2 regions of the Streptomyces sp. CNH287 genome follow, and region 1 is predicted to be linked to the other one. Evidence: riboswitches for the same ligand, from Rfam matches in the RefSeq annotation. Region 1 holds a riboswitch; the other holds the start of a gene.
What was found. A riboswitch is a leader RNA that binds a small molecule or an ion and turns the genes downstream of it on or off. The one in region 1 is predicted to bind cobalamin.
Positions count from the first base shown of each region.

Region 2: it holds a riboswitch for cobalamin, as region 1 does, so the genes downstream of both, H299_RS0107865 (ribonucleoside-diphosphate reductase subunit alpha) here and metE (5-methyltetrahydropteroyltriglutamate--homocysteine S-methyltransferase) in region 1, are expected to answer to the same signal.

Region 1 is NZ_KE384251.1:580,156-587,126, reverse strand. It holds gene H299_RS0126395 (MFS transporter) at 1-1,146, opposite strand, end outside; gene H299_RS0126390 (MarR family transcriptional regulator) at 1,261-1,767, shown strand; gene H299_RS0126385 (nucleotidyltransferase domain-containing protein) at 1,767-2,384, shown strand; gene metE (5-methyltetrahydropteroyltriglutamate--homocysteine S-methyltransferase) at 2,444-4,726, opposite strand; cobalamin riboswitch at 4,968-5,199, opposite strand; gene H299_RS40690 (hypothetical protein) at 5,720-5,854, shown strand; gene H299_RS0126370 (aminotransferase-like domain-containing protein) at 5,918-6,971, opposite strand, start outside.
Region 2 is NZ_AUKQ01000005.1:334,980-341,950, forward strand. It holds gene H299_RS0107860 (ribonucleotide-diphosphate reductase subunit beta) at 1-828, opposite strand, end outside; gene H299_RS0107865 (ribonucleoside-diphosphate reductase subunit alpha) at 825-3,245, opposite strand; cobalamin riboswitch at 3,365-3,503, opposite strand; gene H299_RS0107870 (GNAT family N-acetyltransferase) at 3,557-4,084, opposite strand; gene mctP (monocarboxylate uptake permease MctP) at 4,131-5,726, opposite strand; gene H299_RS32785 (DUF3311 domain-containing protein) at 5,723-6,031, opposite strand; gene H299_RS0107885 (GntR family transcriptional regulator) at 6,218-6,971, opposite strand, start outside.

The DNA.
Region 1 (6,971 bases):
GGCGGCCCCCGCCAGCGCGGCCACCCCCAGCAGCAGCGGTGCCCACGGGGTGAGCAGCGCGGCCAGCGGCGCCAGCGCGCCGAGCGCGATCAGCACGGCCAGCACGGTCGGCCGCCCCAGGCGGGCGGAGGCGGCCGGCAGCAGCCAGCCGAGCACGGAGCCGGCCAGCAGGGCGGCCAGCTGGCCGGTGCCGACGGTGGCGGTGGACCAGCCCGTACGGTCCGCGAGCAGTTCGGGCACGGCGAAGAGCAGCACGAAGTACGAGGTGGACAGGGCGCAGGCGAGCAGCGCCGAGGTGGCGAAGGCGGGCGTACGCACCACGGCGCGGGGGACGAAGCCGTCGAGCCGTGAGCGCGTGTGTGCCAGGAGCAGCAGGCCGAGTACGAGCGCGACGAGCACGGCCGGCACCGGACAGCGCGGGATCAGCACCAGCGCCGAGGCCAGCACGGTCAGCAGCGCGGCACCCCGGGCGTCGAAGCGGCCCCCGGCGGACGGGACTTCGGCGGACGGGGCCCCGGGTGACGGCGCCTGGGCCGGTGCCGCCTCGGGCCGTACGGCGCGCGCGACGGCCGGGACGGCCAGCAGGACGACGGCCGGGACCGCGAGCGCGAGCCGCCACGACGCCGTTTCGCTCAGCCAGGAGCCGAGCAGCGGCCCGGTCGCGCCCAGCACCCCGAAGCCGGAGGTGATCACGCCCATCCGGCGGGCCGTGCCGGCCAGGGTGAGGGCGAGGGTGATCAGCCCCGCACCGCCTGCGGCCTGCGCGGCCCGTCCGGCCAGCGCCAGCGGCAGCCAGGGCGAGACGGCCACCAGCGCCGTGCCCGCCGCCACCAGGGCGGCGCCGAGCCGGAGCGCGGCGGCCGTACCGTGCCGGCGCAGGCGGCCGGCCAGCAGCGGGGTGCTCACCGCCATCGCCCAGGCGAACACGGTGACGAACCAGGTCGCGGTGGCCTTGCCGGTGCCGAGCGAGTGGGCCATGTCGGGAAGGATCAGCACGGGGCTGTTGGCCCCGGCGGCGATCGGCGCCGTCAGCAGCGCCAGCCAGGCGGCGTGGACGCGCCGGGGCGGCGGGGCGGCCCGCGCCGGTCGTGCGGCCGCTGCGGCGGGCGGGGTGGGCAGGGTGGCGGTCGCTCGGGTCTCGCGCACGGCTGGCGGTCCCTTCCTCCAGGGCAGTAATCTCAACGTTGAGATAAAAACAGCTCAGTCTTCTCAACGTCAAGTGTATGAACGTTGAGAGAATGAACTTTGAGAGGAGCCCCGATGGGTGATGCGGTGGACGTGATCGTCGGCCAGTGGACCAAGGAGCGGCCGGAGCTGGCCGACGACCTGTGGCCGGTCCAGGTGATCGGCAGACTCCAGCGGCTCGGGCGCTACCTGGACCGGGAGATGAAGAGCTTCGCCGCCGCACGCGGGCTGGAACTGGGCGAGTTCGACGTCCTCACCACCCTCCAGCGGTCCGGCCCGCCGTACGAGCTGACGGCCGGTGCGCTGCTGAAGGCGTCCATGGTGACCTCCGGGGCGATCACCAACCGCATCGACCGGATGGAGACCAAAGGGCTGGTCGAGCGGGTACGCGACGAAGGCGACCGCCGCACCGTCAAGATCCGCCTCACCGAGCGGGGCAGCGAGTTGATCCTCGCCGTCATGTCCGAGCACCTGGCCAACGAGGCCCGGACGCTGGCGGGGCTGGAGCGGGCGGAGTGCGACCAACTGGCCGACGCCCTCCGCACGTTGCTGGAGTCCCTCGGCGACACCTCGCTCAGCTGATGGCCTCACCCCCGCACCCGCCGCTGGACCGGTGGGACCCCGCGTCCCCGGCCGAGGCCGCCCGCCTCTTCGCCGGGCTGGGCGTCCCCTGGTGGGTGGCGGGCGGCTGGGCCATCGCGCTCGCGGCGGGCCGCCCCGTACGCGAGCACGCCGACCTGGACGTACTGCTGCTGCGGCGCGACCAGCTCGCCGTGCAGCGGGCCCTGCCCGACTGGCGCTGGTGGGCCGCCGACCCGCCCGGCACGCTGCGCCCGTGGGCGCCCGGCGAGACGCTGCCGCACGGGGTGCAGGACATCTGGTGCCAGCCCGGCCCCCGCGCCCCCTGGCGCCTCCAGGTCATGCTGGACGAGGCGGACGGCGGCGCGTGGGTCTCGCACCGCGACCCGCGCGTCCGGCTGCCGCTCGCGGCCGTCGGCCGCACCTCCGGGGAGGGCATCCCCTACCTCGCGCCGGAGGTGCAGCTCTTCTACAAGGCCGGATCGCCCCGGCCCAAGGACGAGCAGGACCTGGCCGCCGCCCTGCCCCTGCTCGACCCGGGCCGGCGGCAGTGGCTCACCGGCACGATCACCCGCACGTACGGCCCGCAGCACCCCTGGCTGGCACGCCTGCGCCCCTGACCGGGCGGGTCCCTGACCGGGCGGGTCCCTGGCCGGACGGGTCCCTGGCCGGGCACTCGTCAGCCCAGGGTGTCCCGGACCTCCCGTGCCGCCGCCACCAGGTTCTCCAGCGAGGCGCGCACCTCCGGCCAGGCACGGGTCTTCAGCCCGCAGTCGGGGTTGGCCCACAGCCGCTCCGCCGGGATCGCGCGCAGCCCCTCGCGCAGCAGCGCGGCCAGTTCGGCCGCCTCGGGCACCCGGGGCGCGTGGATGTCGTACACCCCCGGGCCGACCTCGCGCGGGTAGCCCGCCCTGGCGAGTTCACCGGCGACCTCCATGCGCGAGCGGGCCGCCTCCAGGCTGATGACGTCGGCGTCCAGCGCCTCGATGGCGGCGAGGATCTCACCGAACTCGGCGTAGCACATGTGGGTGTGGATCTGGGTCTCCGCACGGACGCCGCCGGTGGTCAGGCGGAAGGCCTCGGTGGCCCATTCCAGGTAGGCGGGGCGGTCGGCGGCGCGCAGCGGCAGGGTCTCCCGCAGGGCGGGCTCGTCGACCTGGATGACCGAAGTACCCGCCGCCTCCAAGTCGTCGACCTCGTCGCGCAGGGCGAGCGCGACTTGGCGCGCGGTGTCGCCGAGCGGCTGGTCGTCGCGGACGAAGGACCAGGCGAGCATGGTGACGGGCCCGGTGAGCATGCCCTTGACCGGCTTGCCGGTGCGGCTCTGCGCGTAGCGCGTCCAGCGCAGCGTCATGGGCGCGGTGCGGGAGACGTCCCCGGCCAGCACGGGCGGGCGCACGTAGCGGGTGCCGTACGACTGGACCCAGCCGTGCTGGGTGGCCACGTAGCCGGTCAGCCGCTCGGCGAAGTACTGCACCATGTCGTTGCGTTCGGGCTCGCCGTGCACCAGGACGTCCAGCCCGGCCTTCTCCTGGAAGTCCAGCACCTCCTGGATCTCGGCGGCGATCCGCCCGTCGTACGCCGCCTGCCCGATGCGGCCCGCGCGCAGGTCGGCGCGGGCCCGGCGCAGTTCGGCGGTCTGCGGGAAGGAGCCGACGGTGGTGGTCGGTACGCGCGGCAGGCCCAGGCGCGCGCGCTGGGCGACGGCCCGCTCCTCGTAAGGCTCTGCCCGCTTGGCGTCCGAGGGGCGCACGGCCGCACAGCGGGCCCGTACGGCGGGGTCGCGGGTGAGCACGGAGACCGAACGGGCGCTGCGGGCCGCCCGGTTGGCGGCCAGCTGCGGGCCGATGGCCTCGGTGCCCTCGGCCAGCCCGCGTGCCAGCGTGACCACTTCGTCCGTCTTCTGGCGGGCGAAGGCGAGCCAGCGGGCGACCTCCGGGTCCACGCCGTCCTCGAGCGAGGCGTCCAGCGGCACGTGCAGGAGGGAGCAGGAAGGGGCGACGTCCACCCGGGCGGCCAGGCCCAGCAGCGTGGCCAGGGTGGCCAGCGAGCGCTCCAGGTCGTTGATCCAGACGTTGCGGCCGTCGACGACGCCCGCGACCAGCCGCTTGCCCGGCAGGCCGCCGACGGCCGCGAGGTCGTCCAGGTTGGCGGCGGCGGGCCCGGTGAAGTCGAGGGCGAGGCCCTCGACCGGCGCCTGCGCGAGGACGGGCAGCGCCTCGCCGAGCCGGTCGAAGTAGGCGGCGACCAGCAGCCGGGGCCGGTCGGTGAGGCCGCCCAGCTCGCGCAGGACGCGGGCGGCGGCGCCGAGCACGGCGGGCGACTGGTCCTGCACGAGGACCGGCTCGTCCAGCTGCACCCAGGCGGCGCCGGCGGCGCGCAGGTCGGCGAGGACCTCGGCGTAGACGGGGAGCAGCCGGTCCAGCAGGGTCAGCGGCTCGAACCCCGGGTCGACGCCGGGGGCGGGCTTGGCCAGCAGCAGGAAGGTGAGCGGGCCCACCAGCACCGGGCGCGCGGTGTGGCCCTCGGCGCGGGCCTCGGTGAACTCGGCGACGGGCTTGGCGGAGTCGGCCGTGAAGACGGTGCCGGGGCCCAGTTCGGGCACCAGGTAGTGGTAGTTGGTGTCGAACCACTTGGTCATCTCCAGCGGCGGGGTGCGCTGGTCGCCGCGCGCCATCGCGAAGTACCCGCCCAGGGCGTCCGCTTCGACGGCGGCCCGGTGCCGCTCGGGGACGGCGCCCGTCATCACCAGGGTGTCCAGCATGTGGTCGTAGAGCGAGAAGTCGCCGGTGGGGACCTCTTGGATGCCTGCCTCCGCGAGCCGGCGCCGGGTGTCGCGGCGCAGCCGGGCGGCCGTGCCGAGCAGCTCGTCGGCACTGCGCCGCCCCGCCCAGTAGCCCTCGACGGCCTTCTTCAGCTCGCGTCCCGGGCCCTGCCGGGGGTGGCCGTGCAGGGTGGGCAGCGGGCGGTCGTGCGCGGCGGCGGGGTCGGCGTAGGCAGGATCGGCAGGGGCGGAGCCGGTGGTGGCGCCGACGGGGGTGGCGGAACTGTCAGCCACGGAACTCTCCTTCGCGAGTCGCGGTGCGACCCCGGTGCCGCCCGGGAGGCGCGAAGGCAGGACCGGCGGGCGGCACACGAGACCGTGTGCGGCTGCCCGCGCTCCGCCGACCCGCCCTCGAGGTCACCGAGATCACCGCGTACGGGATCGCACGCGGGCAGTGGCAGGTCTTCGGACTCGCGGGCACACCCTGCCGGTCCAGGCCCGGCCGGGCACCTACTGGCCGTCGCTTCCCAGGCCCAGTTCTGCGGCCCAGTGCGCGTGACGCCGTTCGTTCCCACTCACCGCTGCGGGGCAGTCCCGGACTCGCACCGGGTTCCCTCTTGTCGTCGCCACCGCCTGGCGGGCGGGGCGAACCAGCTGCACACCCCACACAATCACAGCGGCGGAGCGGGGTGAAGACGGCATCGGACCGCATCGCGCCCGTACGCGTCCGGACGGTGACGGGGGCGGTACGGAACGGGTGTGCGCGTGTCCGCCAGGGACGCGGAAGCGGACGCTTTCCGGCCCGATTCCGTGACGTTCCCCACGGTCGGCCGCCCCAAGTGCCCCGGCTGTCGCGGCGTCCGCGCAGGCTCTGCCCGGGGCAGTTGCCCCGCGCAAGGGGCGGGCGTGCATGCGTCCACACTTCACTCGTACGGGTGTCATCGCAGCTCGGGGGCGTACGGCTACCCACGGGTATGCGCCGGGTACGCACCGCCTGTGCGCCCGCAGGGGAAAGCGGGCAGGCCGGACGGGAGGCGCAGGGGGCGTATCCGAGGAGTCTTGTCCTGAACGCGGTGGGTGAGATTGCCGCGCTCCTGGCCTAACCTTGACGGTATGTCCCCTACTCCTTCACCCGCGTCGAGGTCGTCGCGGTTACCCGTCGAAGAAGCCAACGCAGCGATCCGCGCGTTCGTGGCAGGCCGCAAGGTATGGACGCCTGCCGACCTCGCGGAGCTGGCGCGGCTGCGGCAGGACTGGATGGACGCGGCCAGCGGCCGGACCGGGGGCCGGCAGCGAAACGCGGACGAGGGTGAGGAGGCGGCGTAGGCCGCCCCTCACCCCCATCCACCGACCCTCATCACCCGCGCCTTTCACCCTCCTCCCTCTCCTTCACAGTTCGTCCCAGGCCGCGCCCAGCCTGCGCACCAGTTCGGTCAGAGTCGGCGGCGGCATCGTGTACGGCACCCGGATGTGGCTCTCGTACGCCCCCTCCGCGTCCATCGTCGCCCCCGGTACGACCTCGACCCCGTGCCGGAGGGCCACCTGCGCGTACACCGCGGCGTCGACGCGGCCCGGCAGCCGTACCCACAGCGCCGAGCCGCCGTCCGGCGTGCGCCACCTCCAGTCCGGCAGGCGTTCGGCGAACAGCCGCTCCAACAGCCCCAGGCGCGCCCGCAGTTCGCCCGCCCGCTCCGCGCGGATCGCGGCGAGCCCCGGCAACAGCCGTGCGGCCAGCGCCTGTTCGAGCACGGGCCCGCCGAGGTCGGCGAGCGTCTTGAGGCGGGCCAGGCGCTCCACCACCTGCTCGGGGCCGCGCACCCAGCCGATACGCAGCCCGCTCCACACGGACTTCGCCAGTGAGCCGACGGTGAGGACCTGCGCGTCCCGCCCGGCGAAGGCGCCGATGGGCGGCGGCTCGGCGACGGTGCCCAGACACGCGTTGTAGGCCAGGTCCTCCACCACCGGGACGCGGTAGCGGGCGGCCAGTTCGGCGACCCGGCGGCGGCGCCCGGCGGACATCAGGGTGCCCGTCGGGTTGTGGTACGTCGGCATGACGAACAGCAGCGCGGGGGCGTGCGCGCGCAGCGCCCGCTCCAGCGCGTCCGGCCGTACGCCGTCCTCGTCCATCGGCACGCCCCGCAGGTGCACGCCCAGCGCCCGGAAGGTGTCCAGGCAGCCCGGCCAGCTGGGCTGCTCCACCACGACCGTGTCCCGCCTGCGCAGGTAGAGCCGGGCGGCCAGCGCCAGCGCCTGGGTGGCGCCCGTGGTCACCAGCACCTGCGCGGGCGTGGTGGGCGTGCCCTCCTCGGTGCAGTGCGCCGCGACGGCCGCGCGCAGGGCGGGCAGGCCGCGCGGGTGGTAGCCGATGTCGCTCAGCAGCGGCTCCAGGTCCGGCCCGTCCGGTGCGGCCAGCTCCAGCAGCGCCGCGCGCACCTGCGGTACG
Region 2 (6,971 bases), on a different contig from region 1:
GCCGCACAGGTCGCGCGCGAACTGCAACTCGGCCTCCACGGCCTCCGCCAGCATCGCGGTGACCTCCGCCTCCAGTGCGTCGTCGAAGAGTTCGGGCTCCTCCGCGCGGACGGTGTCCACGACGTCGAAGGCGAAGGCCATGTGCATCGACTCGTCGCGGAAGACCCAGTTGGTGCCGGTGGCCAGCCCGTGCAGCAGGCCGCGCGAGCGGAACCAGTAGACGTAGGCGAAGGCCCCGTAGAAGAACAGGCCCTCGATGCAGGCCGCGAAGCAGATCAGGTTCAGCAGGAACCGCCGCCGGTCGGCGCGGGACTCCAGCTGGTCGATCCGCTCCGCCCCCTCGCCGCCCTCCAGAGCGGCCATCCAGCGGAAGCAGAACTGCGCCTTCTCGCGGATGGAGGGGATGTTCTCCACGGCGGAGAACGCCTCGACGCGCTCGTCCGGGTCGGGCAGGTAGGTGTCCAGCAGGGTCAGGTAGAACTGGACGTGCACCGCCTCCTCGAAGAGCTGCCGCGAGAGGTACAGGCGCGCTTCGGGGGAGTTGATGTGCTTGTACAGGCTCAGCACCAGGTTGTTGGCGACGATCGAGTCGCCGGTGGCGAAGAACGCCACGAGGCGGCTGATCATGTGCTGTTCGCCCGCGGAGAGCTTGGCGAGGTCGGTGACGTCGGAGTGGAGGTCGACCTCCTCCACCGTCCAGGTGTTCTTGATGGCGTCGCGGTAGCGGTCGTAGAACTCCGGGTAGCGCATGGGGCGCAGGGTGAGTTCGAAGCCCGGGTCGAGCAGGTTCTTCGCGCGGGCGCTCGGCGCGGCGGGGGTGGTGGTCATTGGCATGCCTCGCAGGACTCGGGGTTCTCCAGGGAGCAGGCGGCGGCCTCGGCGTCCGCCGTGCCGGGGGCGGGCTCGGCGGGGGCAGCCGTGGCGGAGCCGCCCCCCGCCGCCTGCGCGATCCGCGTCGCCGGGCGGGAGCGCAGGTAGTAGGTGGTCTTGATGCCGCGCTTCCACGCGTACGCGTACATCGAGCTGAGCTTGCCGATCGTCGGCGAACTCAGGAAGAGGTTCAGCGACTGGCTCTGGTCCAGGTACGGCGTGCGGGCCGCCGCCATGTCGATCAGCGCGCGCTGCGGGATCTCCCACGCCGTGCGGTAGAGCCCGCGCACCTCCTCGGGGACGCGCGGCAGGTCCTGTACCGAGCCGCTGCTCTCGCGCAGTTCCTCGCGCATCCGCTCGTCCCACAGGCCGAGCCGCTTGAGGTCCGCCACCAGGTAGGCGTTCACCTGGAGGAACTCGCCGCTGAGCGTCTCCCGCTTGAAGAGGTTGGAGACCTGCGGCTCGATGCACTCGTAGACACCGGCGATGGAGGCGATGGTCGCGGTCGGCGCGACGGCGAGCAGCAGCGCGTTGCGCAGCCCGGTCTGCGCGATCCGCTCGCGCAGCGCCGCCCACCGCTGCGGCCAGGACTCCTCGGCCTCCGGGTAGTGGTCGGGGTGCAGTACGCCGCGCGCCGTGCGGGTCGCCGCCCAGGCGGGGAGCGGGCCGTGCCGCTCTGCCAGGTCGGCGGAGGCCTCGTAGGCGGCGAGCATGACGCGCTCGGAGATGCGGGTGGAGAGCTGCCGCGCCGCCGCCGAGTCGAAGGGCAGCCGCAGCCGGAAGAAGACGTCCTGGAGGCCCATCAGGCCCAGACCGACCGGGCGCCAGCGGGAGTTGGAGGCGCCCGCCTCAGCGGTCGGGTAGAAGTTGATGTCGACGACGCGGTCCAGGAAAGTGACGGCCGTACGGACGGTGGCGTCGAGCCGCTCCCAGTCCACCTCCCCGCCGTCGGTCAGGTGTGCGGCGAGGTTGACGGAGCCCAGGTTGCAGACGGCCGTCTCCCCGTCGTCGGTGACCTCCAGGATCTCCGTGCACAGGTTCGAGGAGTGCACGACGCTGCCGGGCTCCGCCGTCTGGTTCGCGGTGCGGTTGGCGGCGTCCTTGAAGGTCATCCAGCCGTTCCCGGTCTGCGCGAGGGTGCGCATCATCCGGGCGTACAGCTCGCGCGCGGGCAGCGTACGGACCGCGAGCCCGGCGGCCTCGGCGCGGCGGTAGGCGGCGTCGAACTCGTCGCCCCACAGGTCGACCAGCTCCGGTGTGTCGGACGGGGAGAAGAGCGACCAGGCGGTGTCCGCCTCGACCCGGCGCATGAACTCGTCCGGAATCCAGTGCGCGAGGTTGAGGTTGTGGGTGCGCCGGGCCTCCTCGCCGGTGTTGTCGCGCAGTTCGAGGAACTCCTCGATGTCCGCGTGCCAGGTCTCCAGATAGACGCAGGCCGCGCCCTTGCGCCTGCCGCCCTGGTTGACCGCGGCCACCGAGGAGTCCAGCGTCCGCAGGAAGGGGACGATGCCGTTCGAGTGCCCGTTCGTGCCCCGGATGAGCGAACCGCGGGCGCGGATGCGGGAGAACGGCAGGCCGATGCCGCCGGCGTGCTTCGAGAGGCGGGCCACCTGGTGGTAGCGCTGGTAGATCGAGTCGAGTTCGTCCAGCGGTGAGTCCAGCAGGTAGCACGAGGACATCTGGGGGTGCCGGGTGCCGGAGTTGAACAGCGTGGGGGAGGAGGGGAGATAGGCGAGCGTGCTGGTCAGCCGGTACAGCTCGGCCACCTCGCGCACCGCTGCCGCGGCCTGCTCGGCGGTGTCGCCCTCGGCGGCCAGCCCGCAGGCCACGCGCAGCAGGAAGTGCTGCGGCGTCTCGATGACCTGCCGGGTGCGCGGGTGCCGCAGCAGGTAGCGCGAGTGGACGGTACGCAGCCCGAAGTAGCCGAAGCGGTCGTCCGCTCCCGCCGCGAGGGCGGCCTCCACCAGCGCGTCCAGCCGGTCCGCGTGCCGGGTGACGAACCGCGCCGTGCCGTCCGCGATCAGCCCCTCGCGGTGCCCCACCGCGACCGAGGTGGAGAAGGAGACGGCGCCCTGCCCGGCCGCCTCGTCCCGTACGGCGAGGGTGAGCAGCCGGGCGGCGAGCCGCGAGTACTCCGGCTCCTCGCCGATCAGCCCGGCCGCCGCCTCGGCGGCGAGGGACCGCAACTCCGCCGCGCCGGAGCCCGGATGACGGCCGCGCAGCGCGGCGGCGGCCACCCGGTGCGGGTCGGCTGCGGGCAGGTCGGCGCTGAGGCGGACCAGCAGGGCGGTGAGTTCCGCGGCGGCGGATTCCGCGCCCGCGGGGCCCGCTGAGACGGGCTCCGCGGTGGCGGGTGCGGCTGGTGCGATGGTCACGGGACGTGCTCTCCCTCGCTCGGCTGGAGCCACGGGGAGGGGCACGACGGGCGTGAGCGGCTCCGGACTTCAAGGCACGACGGCGCTCCGCGTCCGCCGGCCCAACCCACGAGGCCCGGACGTGTACAAAACCGTCGGCAGGTGCTCGGGCTCGGCCGCGGCGCGGTGGACGCGCCCGCCATACCGTTGCGGGACAGCTCCGGATTCACACCGGATTCCCCTGCGGCGACAGCAAGCACCACCATACATGTGGTGCCACCCAGCTCATGCACCCCAAGATGTGGTGTCCCGCGCGGGCGACAGGAAGGCGCTCAGCCGGACAGCTCCAGTGCGAAGGTCCACAGCGGCAGGCCCGGCAGCGGCTCCCAGTCCCGCTCCGGGGTGCGGACGAAACCCAGCCGCCCGTACAGCCGGTGGGCCGCCGCCATCTCCGGCACGCTGGAGAGCACCACCCGGCGCAGTCCCAGCCCGCGCGCCCGCGTGAGGCACTCGCGTACGAGCGCCTCGCCCACGCCCCGGCCCCGGCCGGCCGGGAGCACCGCGAGCATCCGGAACTCGGCCTCGCCCGGCCCCGCGATGTCCGCGTACTCCCCGCCCGCGCCGACGAAGGCGACCGCGCCCAGCAGCGCGCCGGCGCCGCCCGCCTCGGCCGGTCCCGCCGTCTCCACGGCCACCAGCACCTGCGTGTGCCGAGCGCGGCGCCGGGCGTCCCGCAGCTCCTCGAGGTAGGGATCGCTCACCCCGTGGGTCAGCAGCCCGTCGCCGAGGTACACCCGGGCGGTCAGCTCGCCGACGTCTGCGAGTTCTTCCTCGCGCGCCGCCCTGATCGTTATGTCCATGACCGCCAGCATGCGGTACGCGCCCGGGTGCGTACCGGGCAGGCCCTCAGTGGCCGCCGGCCGCCGGGGGCAGGTCCTTGACCTTGGGGTCGCCCGCGTCCGCCGTGTAGTCGGCCGGGACGGTCTCGTCGACGCCCTCCGGCGCCTTCAGCGCCCGCAGGACGAACGTGAGGGCCACCGTCACCACCGCGTTCAGCACGATCGCGGTCAGCCCGATGTAGCCGATCTCGCCGATCATCGGGATCGAGTCGTTGCTGCCGCCGAAGTGCTTCTGCTTGGGCGAGGAGACGTGGTACGCGGCGATCGTGCCGTACGCCATGCCGACGGCCCAGCCCGCCAGCAGCGCCCAGCGGTGCAGCCACCGGGTGAACAGGCCGCCGACCAGGGCGGGGAAGGTCTGGAGAATCCAGATGCCGCCCAGCAGCTGGAAGTTGATCGCCGTCGACTTGTCCAGCGTCAGGACGAACACCAGCGCCCCCACCTTGACCACCAGCGAGGTGATCTTGGAGACCTTGGTCTCCTGCGCCGGGGTGGCGTCCGGTTTGAGGAAGTCCCGGTAGATGTTGCGGGTGAAGAGGTTCGCGGCGGCGATGGACATGATCGCCGCCGGGACCAGCGCCCCGATGCCGATCGCGGCGAACGCCACCCCGGTGAACCAGTCCGGGAACATGTTCTCGAACAGCTGGGGCACGATCAGCTGCCCGTTCTCGACCTCGATGCCCGCCGCGATGCCCATGAAGCCCAGCAGCGCCAGCAGGCCCAGCATGAGCGAGTACAGCGGCAGGATGGTGGTGTTGCGGCGGATCACCTCGCGGCTGCGGCTGGAGAGCGTCGCGGTGATCGCGTGCGGGTACATGAACAGCGCGAGCGCCGACCCCAGCGCCAGGGTGGCGTACGCCCAGTGCGCGTCGGGCCCGGCCACCAGGGAGCCGCCGGTCTCCGAGAGCTTCTCCTCGGCGTCGCTGAAGATGTCGTCGAACCCGCCCAGTTCGATGGGGATGTAGATGATCGCGACCACGATCACCAGGTAGATCAGCGCGTCCTTGACGAAGGCGATCAGCGCCGGGGCGCGCAGGCCGGACGAGTAGGTGTACGCGGCCAGCACGCCGAAGGCGATCAGCAGCGGCAGGTCCTTGACGAACCAGTGCGTCGACTCGCCGCCGCCCACCCCCAGCACGTCCAGCACCGCCTGGATGCCGACGAGTTGGAGCGCGATGTACGGCATCGTGGCCAGGATTCCGGTGAGGGCGACCGCGAGCGAGAGCCCCTTGGAGCCGAAGCGCCCCTTCACGAAGTCCGAGGTCGTCACGTAGCCGTGCCGGTGGGAGACCGACCAGAGGCGGGGCAGGAAGGTGAAGATCAGCGGGTAGACGAGGATCGTGTACGGCACCGCGAAGAAGCCGGCCGCGCCCGCCGCGTACACCGCGGCCGGGACGGCGACGAAGGTGTACGCGGTGTACAGGTCGCCGCCGAGCAGGAACCAGGTGATCCAGGTGCCGAAGCTGCGCCCGCCCAGGCCCCACTCGTCCAGGTTGTCGGCCGTCGCCCTGCGCCAGCGGGCGGCGAGGAAGCCCATCACCGTGACCAGGGCGAAGAAGAAGAGGAAGACGCTGAGCGCGACGACGTTGACGCCTTCGTTCACTTCGGCTCAGCCCCCTCGGTCCGCCCGCCCTGACCGCCGTGCCCGCCCTGACCCGCGTGCCCGGCCGCCTGCTTGCGGGCCGCCTGCTCCCGGCGTACGAGCACGTACGCGACGCAGGTCAGCGCCGTCGAGATCGGCACCCAGAGCATCTGGTACCAGTAGAAGAACGGGATGCCGATGAAGGCCGGGTCCACGCTGTCGTACGAGCCGACCCAGAGCATCGAGACGAACGGCGCGAGGAGGCACAGCCCGGCCACCACGCGCGAGGGCGTGACGACCGGTTCGCGGGCGTGCGGTGGTGACATGAAGGCGACTCCGTCCCTGGGGCTCCGGCCGGTCTTCTGCGGGGTGGCAGAAATCTAGTCACAGAGCGGTCCCCCGTCACTACCCCGATCAGTAACGGACAGGCCACGCGGAGCGTGTAGGCGTCACGGAGGTGCGGTGGATGGGCGGGAACGGGCGGGGGAAGGCCGCGCGGAGCCGCCGCCCGCTCAGGGGCGGGGCCGCTGGAGCCGGGCCACGAACTTGTAGCGGTCGCCGCGGTAGACCGACCGCACCCACTCCACCGGCTCACCGTCGGTGTCCCGCGAGTGCCGCGAGAGCATCAGCATCGGCAGGCCCACGTCGGTGGCCAGCAGCCCGGCCTCCCGCGGGGTGGCCAGCGAGGTCTCGATGGTCTCCTCGGCCTCCGCCAGGTGGACGTCGTAGACCTCCGCCAGCGCAGTGTAGAGCGAGGAGTACTTGACCAGGCTGCGCCGCAGGGCGGGGAAGCGCTTCTCGGAGAGGTGCGTGGTCTCGATGGCCATCGGTTCGCCGCTGGCCAGCCGCAGCCGCTCGATGCGCAGCACCCGGCCCCCGGCGAGGATGTCCAGCAGGCCGGCCAGGCGGTCGTCCGCGGTGATGTAGCCGATGTCCAGGAGCTGCGAGGTGGGTTCGAGTCCCTGGGCCCGCATGTCCTCGGTGTAGGAGGTGAGTTGGAGCGCCTGGGAGACCTTGGGCTTGGCGACGAACGTGCCCTTGCCCTGTATCCGCTCCAGCCGTCCCTCGACCACGAGTTCCTGGAGTGCCTGGCGGACGGTCGTCCGTGAGGTGTCGAACTCGCTTGCCAGCGTGCGCTCCGGCGGGACCGGGGTGCCCGGTGGCATGGTTTCGGTCATCTCGAGCAGATGGCGCTTGAGCCGGTAGTACTTGGGAACGCGCGCGGTGCGTGTCGCCGCCTGCCCGTTCCCCCCGCTTCCGCCCCCG